3 regions of the Erwinia billingiae Eb661 genome follow, and region 1 is predicted to be linked to each of the others. Evidence: predicted binding sites of a transcription regulator. Region 1 holds the regulator's gene; each other region holds the start of a gene.
What was found. Region 1 encodes CRP, which controls carbon source genes, mostly activating them, when cyclic AMP is high. Its sites were predicted from a motif close to ATGTGANNNNNNTCACAT; they were not measured.
Positions count from the first base shown of each region.

Region 2: idnO (gluconate 5-dehydrogenase) is a predicted target of CRP. The motif match lies at 1,587-1,604, and genes of this name have one in related genera.
Region 3: EBC_RS21615 (PTS sugar transporter subunit IIB) is a predicted target of CRP. The motif match lies at 1,755-1,772, and genes of this name have one in related genera.

Region 1 covers NC_014306.1:4,624,544-4,627,821, forward strand. Annotated here, with positions in the region: gene EBC_RS22550 (phosphoribulokinase) at 1-221, shown strand, start outside; gene EBC_RS22555 (OsmC family protein) at 261-671, opposite strand; gene crp (cAMP-activated global transcriptional regulator CRP) at 979-1,611, shown strand; gene EBC_RS22565 (YccS/YhfK family putative transporter) at 1,670-3,278, shown strand, end outside.
Region 2 covers NC_014306.1:4,367,013-4,370,290, forward strand. Annotated here, with positions in the region: gene EBC_RS21290 (YhcH/YjgK/YiaL family protein) at 1-164, opposite strand, end outside; gene EBC_RS21295 (gluconokinase) at 154-720, opposite strand; gene idnO (gluconate 5-dehydrogenase) at 736-1,497, opposite strand; gene EBC_RS21305 (LacI family DNA-binding transcriptional regulator) at 1,768-2,760, shown strand; gene EBC_RS21310 (2-hydroxyacid dehydrogenase) at 2,911-3,278, shown strand, end outside.
Region 3 covers NC_014306.1:4,448,363-4,451,640, forward strand. Annotated here, with positions in the region: gene EBC_RS21605 (6-phospho-beta-glucosidase) at 1-890, opposite strand, end outside; gene EBC_RS21610 (PTS lactose/cellobiose transporter subunit IIA) at 883-1,206, opposite strand; gene EBC_RS21615 (PTS sugar transporter subunit IIB) at 1,298-1,606, opposite strand; gene EBC_RS21620 (MurR/RpiR family transcriptional regulator) at 1,912-3,057, shown strand; gene nrdD (anaerobic ribonucleoside-triphosphate reductase) at 3,258-3,278, shown strand, end outside.

The sequences.
Region 1 (3,278 bases):
TCGCGGCGCGCGGTATCCCGTCGCTGGATGAAAGCTTTGTGGTGATCCATTTCCAGGCGCTGGAAGATATCGACTTCCCGTATTTGCTGTCGATGCTGCAGGGATCCTTTATCTCGCACATCAATACGCTGGTGGTGCCGGGCGGCAAGATGGGGCTGGCGATGGAGCTGATTATGGGGCCGCTGGTGAAGCGTCTGATCCAGGGTAAGAAAATAGAGTAAGCCCCGCGGGCACGGGGCTTAGGGCGGCGATGGGATGACTTACGCCGGTAACTCAATCACTTCATAGCTGTGGGTGATTTCCACGCCCTTGCCCAGCATCAGTGCCACCGAGCAATATTTCTCCGCGGAGAGATCGACGGCACGCGACACCGCTTTATCGCCTAAGGCCACGCCGGTGACGATAAAGTGCAGATTGATGTGGGTGAACAGGCGCGGGGCCTCTTCACGGCGTTCGGAGCTGAGCTTCACTTCGCAATCCTTTACGTCGTGGCGGCCCTTCTGCAGAATGGAAACCACGTCGATTGCGCTGCATCCGCCCGCGGCCATCAACACCATCTCCATCGGGCTCGGGGCTTTATCGCCCGCATTTCCGTCCATCAGAACCTGATGCCCGGATGAGGATTCTCCCAAAAACGTTAACCCTTCAACCCACTTGACTCGAGCCTGCATAACAATTTCCTCTAATTCATTCAGTTATCGCCAGATTACGCTTTAGGCAGAAAAACGGCAATGCGGCAATTTTCGCACTATGCTGAAGCGAGACAACACAAGACACTCGTTGAAAGCTGTGCTACAAACAAAGCTGTAATATTTTCGTCAGTACTCTACAGGCACGACGAAACGAATCGCATAACGAGCCAGGCTTTTAACAGAGGCCCGAATAAATTTCCTGATGGGAAACGCTTGACTATTTCAACGCCTGGCAGGGAACTCTGCCCCTGTATTTAGGCACGATTACAACAGAGGATAACAGCGAATGGTTCTCGGCAAACCGCAAACAGACCCGACACTTGAATGGTTCCTGTCTCATTGCCATATTCATAAGTATCCATCCAAGAGCACGCTGATTCATCAGGGTGAAAAGGCAGAAACCCTCTACTATATCGTCAAAGGTTCAGTAGCGGTGCTTATCAAGGATGAAGAAGGCAAAGAGATGATCCTGTCTTACCTCAATCAGGGCGACTTTATTGGCGAGCTTGGCCTGTTTGAAGAAGGTCAGGAGCGTAGCGCGTGGGTACGCGCGAAGACAGCCTGTGAAGTGGCTGAAATCTCTTACAAAAAATTCCGTCAGCTGATCCAGGTTAACCCTGACATTCTGATGCGCCTGTCTGCACAGATGGCGAATCGCTTGCAGGTCACTTCTGAGAAAGTGGGCAATTTAGCTTTCCTCGATGTGACGGGTCGCATCGCGCAGACCTTGCTGAACCTGGCAAAACAACCGGACGCCATGACGCACCCGGATGGGATGCAGATCAAGATCACCCGCCAGGAAATTGGGCAAATCGTTGGCTGTTCTCGTGAAACAGTGGGACGCATTTTGAAGATGCTGGAAGATCAGAACCTGATCTCGGCACACGGTAAAACTATCGTTGTCTACGGCACTCGCTAATCGGCTCTGATCCACGGCGCAACACCTGGTGTTGCGCCTTTTTATTTGGTGTGGAGTGATGTGGCGTCGACTGATTTATCACCCGGAGATCAACTACGCATTGCGCCAGACGCTGGTGCTCTGTTTACCGGTAGCGATGGGATGGCTACTGGGCGACTTGCAAAAAGGGTTGCTGTTTTCCTTAGTCCCTGCCTGTTGCAACCTCGCTGGCCTTGATACTCCTCATAAGCGCTTTTTCAAACGCCTGATCGTTGGCGGAAGCCTGTTTGCCTTCAGCAGTTTCCTGATCCAGTATCTTGCCGGTCACCACGTTCCCCTGCCCGTGATCCTGTTTTCGATGGCGATGCTGCTGGGCGTCACCGGTGAAATCAGCCCGCTGCATGGCCGCCTGCTGCCCGGCTCGCTGATAGCCGCAATCTTCACCCTTAGCCTGGCAGGACGCATGCCGGTGTGGGAACCGCCGATGCTCTACGTGCTCGGCACCATCTGGTACGGCGTGTTCAACTGGGTCTGGTTCTGGCTGTGGAAAGAGCAGCCGCTGCGGGAAACCTTAAGCCTGCTCTATCGCGAGCTGGCGGGTTACTGCGAAGCGAAATACACCCTGCTGACCAAACTCACCGATCCGGAGAAAGCCCTGCCTCCGCTGCTGGCGCGCCAGCAAAAAGCGGTCGACCTGATCACCACCTGCTATCAGCAGATGCATATGCTGTCAGCCACCAACAACAATCACCACAAGCGGCTGACCCGCGCGTTTCAAATCGCGCTAGATTTGCAGGAGCACATCTCCGTCAGCCTGCATCAGCCGGAAGAAGTGCAAAAGCTGGTGGAGCAAAGCCATGCCGAAGCGGTGATCCGCTGGAACGCGCAGACCATCGCCGCCAGGCTGCGTGAACTGGCCGACGATATCCTTTACCACAAGCTGCCCGAGCGCTTCACCATGGATAAGCAGCTTCAGGCGCTGGAGAAGATCTCACGGCAGAATCCGGATAACCCGGTGGGCACCTTCTGCTATTACCACTTCAGCCGGATTGGTCGGGTGCTGCGTACCCAGCGTCCCCTTTATCAGCGCGATTTGATGGCTGACCGGCAGCGCCGACTGCCGCTGCTGCCGGCCATCAAAAGCTATTTGTCGCTGAAATCGGCCGCCTTGCGCACCGCCGCCCGCTTTGCGGTGATGCTGACCTTTGCCAGTTCGCTGGCGCTGTTCTTTAATCTGCCCAAACCCTACTGGATCCTGATGACGGTCATGTTTGTCAGCCAGAACGGTTACAGCGCAACGCGCGTCCGCATCCAGCACCGTGCGCTGGGCACGCTGGCCGGGTTGGTGATTGCCGCGGTGACCTTGCGCCTGCAGGCACCCGAATCCATCGTGCTGCTGGTGATGCTAGCCATTACCCTTATCAGCTACCTGTTTATCCGTAAATTCTACGGCTTTGCGATGATTGGCTTTACGGTCACCGCAGTGTATTCGTTGCAGCTGCTCTCGCTTAACGGCGCAGACTTCCTGCTGCCGCGTTTACTGGATACGCTGATGGGTTGCCTGATTGCCTTCGGCGGCACCATCTGGTTGTGGCCGCAATGGCAAAGCGGGTTGCTGCGGCAGAATGCGCATGACGCGCTGGAAACCTATCAGGATGCGCTGCGGTTATTGCTGGGGAATGAACAGG
Region 2 (3,278 bases), 260 kb from region 1:
GTTTCGCTTTCCATCACCGAGTAGAAAATCGCCTCGCCCTGAATGGCGTATTTTCCTACCGCCTGGGTCTGCGGATTGTTCGCCTGGATAGTCTGCAGGGTGTTGCGGATCACCGCTGGATAAAGCGGATTTTTTGCTGCCTGTTCGAGGGTATCAATGATCATAACGTTGTTCGGTCTCCGGTTGTAAGGATGCCACGGCGGGCGCCGCAGGAGTGGGCTGCAACAGGCTGACGCAGCGGGTCACAATGGTGCTCAGCGCAGGCGAGATATCCACGGGGATAACATCGCGCTCCTCTGCACCGGGTGCTTCCAGCGCGGCAAACTGACTTTTAAGCAGCGCCTCCGGCATAAAGTGCCCTTTGCGCCGCTTCATGCGGTCCAGCACGCAGTCGTAGTCGCCGTTCAGCCAGATAAAATGCACGTTCTGATTGCCTTCACGCAGCCGGTCGCGGTAGCTTTTTTTCAGCGCTGAACAGACCAGTACACCGGACTCATTCTTCTGCTCAAGGCTGAAAATTACGTCTGAAAGCCGGCCTAACCACGGTAAACGATCGTCGTCGTTCAGCGCCTGGCCGGACGCCATCTTGGTGATGTTCTGCCGGGGATGCAGATCGTCCCCGTCGATAAATTTCGCCTGTAAGGCATTTGCCAGCGCCGTCCCCACCGAGGATTTCCCGGTGCCGGACACGCCCATCACAATAATGCATTGACCTGCCATTTCGGTTCCTCCGGGTTAGACCGCTGCCAGCATGCCGCCATCAACAAACAGCAGATGCCCATTCACAAAGTCAGACGCCTTTGAAGACAGGAATACCGCCGCGCCCACCAGTTCTTCGGGATTGCCCCAACGGGCAGCCGGCGTGCGCTTGCACAGCCAGTCGGTAAACTCCTGATTGTCCACCAGCGCTTTGGTCATCGGCGTCTCGAAATAGCCCGGCGCAATGCCGTTGACCTGGATGTTGTAGCGGGCCAGCTCCACGCACATGCCGCGCGTCAGCATTTTCACCGCGCCTTTCGCTGCGGCATAGGGAGTGATGGTGTCGCGGCCCAGTTCGCTCTGCATCGAACAGATGTTGACGATTTTGCCCGCGTTGCGGGTAATCATGCGCTTCGCCACGGTCTGGGAGACCAGGAACACCCCGGTCTGGTTGGTGGCAATAATGTCATTCCACTCATCCAGCGGGAACTCGGTGAACGGGTGACGGCGCTGGATGCCGGCATTATTAAACAGCACGTCGATTGGCCCGATGGTGGACTCAATCTTTTCAATCCCGGCTTCAACCCCTTGCGGGTCCGCGACGTTGAAGACCGCGGTGTGCGCGGTAAAGCCTTCGTCGCGCAGCTTCATCGCCGCATTCTCTGCGCGCTCTTCTGAGGTGCCGTTAATGATGATTTCCGCACCGTGCTGCGCCAGGCCGCGCGCCATAATAAAACCGATGCCCTGCGCTGCGCCGGTCACTAAAATTCGTTTGTTCTCTAAGCTGAATAGATTCATCTGTTCCTGCTCCATTGCATCAGGCAGTGAGTGGCTCGCGCGAGGTGAGTCTGTATGGGCCTTATCACACGGCTTTTAGCCCTTTTAAACTGTGATGCAGATCACCTATAGCGCTGTTACGAAACCAGGATACCGTTGCTGTGATCGCGACGGGCTTTTCACCGTAACGCGTGCCGCAAGACCAGGATTAACCGCACTTTAATCCAATTTCCTTTAAGGGTCGCAGCAGGCATAATGCAGGCATTCAAGGGCTGTCGGCTGATAACAACGATGAAAATGCAACGGATCACGTTACATGATATTGCCACTCTGGCGGGTGTAACAAAAATGACGGTCAGCCGCTATCTCCGCACGCCGGAAAAAGTTAAACCTGACACCGCCGAGCGGATTGCCAGCGTGATTGCCGAGGTGGGCTACCAGCCGGACCCGGATAATCACGCCATCGCCAGCAACGCCCTTCCCCGCATCGGCGTGCTGATCCCCTCCTTTAATAACCAGATTTTCTCCGACCTGCTGGCCGGCGTGGAGTCGGTGACCACCGCCCAGGGCTATCAGACGCTGGTGGTGAATTACGACTACGACAGCCAGCGCGAGGAGGAGCAGATCGCCACCGTGCTGGCCTTCAATGTTAAGGCAATCTTACTGACCGAATCGGTCCACACCGTGCGCGCCGAGAAGTATCTGAAAGCGGCGGGCATTCCGGTGGCGGAAGTGATGGGGCTGACCACCACCGAAGGCCGCGTCAACGTCGGATTCAATAACTTCCAGGCCGGGTTTGATATGGCCAGCATGCTGATTGGCAGCGGCAAAAAGCGCATCATCTATTTCGGCTCAATGTCCGATATCCGCGATGAGCAGCGCTACGCCGGCTACTGCAAAGCGGTGGAAGACGCGGGCCTGCCAACCGGACGCATCGCGCCAAAAAAGGTCTCATCGGTGTCGACCGGGGCCGGAATGATGACCATGGCGCGCCAGATGTATCCCGATATGGACGGCATTCTCTGCACCAACGATGACCTCGCGGTAGGCGTGTTGCAGGAGTGCCTGGCGGCCGGGATTGCCGTGCCCCAGGAGATGGCGATAGCCGGTTTCCACGGGCTGGAGATCGGTCAGGTAACAACCCCGAAACTGGCCAGCGTCATCACCCCGCGCTTCGAGATGGGTAAAACCGCCACTGAGATTTTGATTAAGAAGATCAACAACCTTCCCACCATCGAGCGGGTAGATTTGCACTATCGCCTGTCGATGGGATCGACCATCTGACGCCGGAAACCCGCCGATAAGCACCTTCGCGATCACGTAGTCGGTAACACAGATTTCTAACACGATTCAGTGTGATCCAGCTCGCAATTAAATACTCAGAAACCCCTTTAATAGTACGTATCCGACGTACTGCCTTTGAAGGGGAACCCCATGACAACTCAAGCCATCCTGCTAATCGCTCCCGTACCTGATGCCCTGATGGACCGACTGGCTTCTGGCTGGACGGTTCACCGCCTGTACGAGCAGCAGGATCCGCAGGCCTTTCTGGCCCAGTCTGGCGACAGCATTCAGGCGGTGGTGACGCGCGGCGACATCGGCGTTCGCAACGAGGTTCTGCAGCAGTTACCGCAGGTAAAGCTGATTGCCGTGTTCGGCGTCGGCACCGATGCCATCGACCTCAACACCACCCGCGCCCGCAAGATTGCCGTGACCATCACCTCCGGCGTGTTAACCAATGACGTTGCCGATATGGCGATGGGCCTGCTGCTGGCGGCATCCCGCCGACTGTGCCAAGGCGA
Region 3 (3,278 bases), 180 kb from region 1:
TCCAGCTGCGGATCGGCATACAGCGCAAAGAGCTCGGCTTCGACTTTCATCACCTGTTCGGCTCGGGTACCGCGAGATTTTGCTGCCTCAACTTCTTCTTCGATCATCGCGGCGGTTTGATAAAAGTAGCGATGGTAAGGACAGGGAATTGCGCCCAGCGCTTTCAGGAACGCCGGCGGCCACGGTAAATCCTTGATGTTGTTCATCGACAGGGCGTTGCCATCACACAGCAGGTCGATCGCCTTCGCCGTCAGGTCTTCACCCAACCGGCTGACCTTGTGCACCCAGACCATATGATTCAGCCCGGCAAAGCGCAGCGACAGTTCCTGATAAGGCACCGCAAGCATATCGGCAATCATGTGGTGCATGGTAATGGGGACGTTGCACAGGCCGATGATTTTTGCCCGGCTGTAGCGAGACACGGCTTCGGTAACAATCCCCGCCGGGTTGGTGAAGTTGATGATAAAGGCGTCCGGCGCCAGCTCTTCCACCTTGCGCGCCACGTTCAGCATGACCGGAATGGTCCGCAGCGCTTTGGCAAAGCCGCCAACGCCGGTGGTTTCCTGTCCCAGCAAACCATATTTCAGCCCCAACCGCTCATCGGCCGCGCGGGCGGCTAACTGCCCAACCCGCAGCTGCGTCAGCACAAAGCTGGCACCCCGGATGGCGTCATCCAGCTCGAAGTGAACGCTGACGTTGACCTGCTCCAGCCCTTTGTGCCTGAGCATCCGGCGGGCGAGTGCGGCGATCGCTTCCACCTTCTCGCGCCCGGCTTCCACATCAACCAGCGCCAGTTCGGTGATCGGCACCTGTTGATAGCGCTGGATCAGACCTTCCATCAATTCGGGCGTATAGCTGCTGCCACCGCCAACGACTGCGATCTTAAGCATGACTGACCTCCTGCGGTAAACGGCGATAGAGGGTGATGAAATCCGTCGCCAGATCCTGGATCAGCATCGCATTCATCAGGTGATCCTGAGCGTGGACGGTGATTAAGGTCACCGGCACTTTGCCGCAGCCTTCATCCATGCCGATCAGTTCGGTCTGGATGTGGTGGGCTTCGTTGACCGACTCTTTGGCGGCCGCCATCGCGAGATCGGCGGCGATAAAATCCCCGCTTCGGGCATTTTGCAGAGCGCAAAGCGCATGGCTTCGGGCGCTTCCAGCCCTGACCAGCAACTCCATGATCAGATTTTCCAGTGACATAAAAATTCCTCTTTGACGAAAAAAAAGTGCAGTAAGCCGCACGCTGCAAAGGCAGCGCGTAACAGCGATAAATAAAAAGGGAAGTGAGGGATTAGGCTCCCATCAGCGCCAGAGCTTTATCCAGTACGTTGTCACCGCGCATCATGCCGTAATCCAGCATATCGATAACGGCGACCTGCTTGCCCTGTGGAGCAGCCAGCGCCTGAAGTCGTGCGGCTTCATACTGAACCTGCGGGCCGAGCAGAACGATATCCGCGCCAGCCAGTTCCTGTTCGAAACTGGCCACCGGGACGGCTTCGATCTCAATCTGCAGCGCGCGCTTTTGCGCTTCGGCTTTCATCTTAGTGACCAGCATGCTGGTGGACATTCCAGCGGCACAACACAATACGATTCGCATCAGCTTTCCTCCTGTGATGGCGTGGAAGAATATAAGCCTGAAGCCGATCGTTCTGTAAATACCCCCGGGACATAGGATTTGCTGATGTTTTTTGAAAGCCGTTAATAATCATCAGGATAGAATAAATGCCTTATGAAAATAATTTTCATGAATGTGATCTGGATAGATTTTCACAGATCGCGATCGGAGTGGGTATATTTAATAATCGATAAAAATCATCACCTTAATTGAAAAGCCCTCCCTTTCACGCTAAAAACCCCCTTGTGAAAAAGTTTTTCATTGGCATATGATGGTAAAACAGTTCTCTGGTGTTAAACGTCAAAGGCATAACGGTTCTGGATATTCTCTGGCAGTTGCAAACAGCACAGGCTCGCTTTCCCGCCCCACAGTCGCGGGTCGCGCGCTTTGTGCTGGATAACTTAACGTTTACTTCTCAGGCCAGTATTGAACAGCTGGCCACGAAGGCAGGGGTAAGTGCTGAGACGCTGACGGCTTTCGCACGCTCGGTAGGATGCAAAGATTTGAATGATTTTATGGCGCAGTTGCGGGCCCTGAACAGCAAACAGGTCGACGAGAATAGCGTTGCGCCTGCCGTCACCGGGGATATCGATTTTTCGACCACCACCGCGCTGGAGAAGCTCGCCGCTAAGGCCGGCATCGGCCCGGATATGCTCAAGCGGTTTGCGCGCTCGATTGGCCGGGAAGACTTCAGCGATATTCTGTTCCAGATCCGCCGCCGCCTGAACGAGCTGAGCCAGCAGGAAGCGAAGGTTGCCCGTGCGGTGCTGGAAGATGTCGACTTCGCCTCGTCCGCCTCGATTGAACAGCTTGCGACCCGCTCCGGCGTCAGCCCGGCGACGATCACGCGCTTTGCCAAATCGGTGGGCTGTGAAGATATCCGTGAGTTGAGGATGAAGCTGGCTCAGGCCAGCACCAGCCATTCACGCTATCTGCCGGCCAGAGAGGCCACGAATCTGCCTGCCGCATGGCAGCAGACGCTTGCAGGCGTTGAGCAGGCGCTGCAAACGCAGCTGCAGACCAGCGATACCCACGCCTTCAGCCAGGCCGCTGCCTGTCTTAAAAAAGCCCGCAGCGTGACGCTATTTGCGATGGGCAATCAGGATGCGCCGTTTGCCAGTGAGCTACAGCATCGTCTGCTGGAAGCGGGCATCATGACCACCCTTTGCCAGGAAAGTAATCTGATGCGGATGACGGCCGCCACGCTAAGCGACGATCACGCGCTGCTGGTGCTGACCACCGATGAAGCCGATATCATGCTGCAAGCGGCGGTGTTACAGGCGCGCGAGCACGGTTTGCCGATCGTCACCCTTGCCCCAGCCTCCAGCCCGCTGGCGGCAATGTCACAGCATCTGATTGCCCTGCCTGCCGGGCAGAAACTGGCGCGTTATGGTGTGTTAATGGCGATTGATTTACTGCTGGCGGAGTGGCAATAAACCGGCTGACATCCCGCTAACGTCTCCCTGCATCAGGCATGGTCCGCGCCCCTTTCCGGGACGCTAACCGTGCGTTCTTAAGACTTTGCTGAACACTTGCGCCAGGTCAACAAACTGGCAGTTAAACTCCAAAAATCACTACATATAGCGTTTATCATGCCTGCATAAATCCATATATAGATTTTTGCGAGGGATGATACGTGGTGAGGGTGATTAAACGT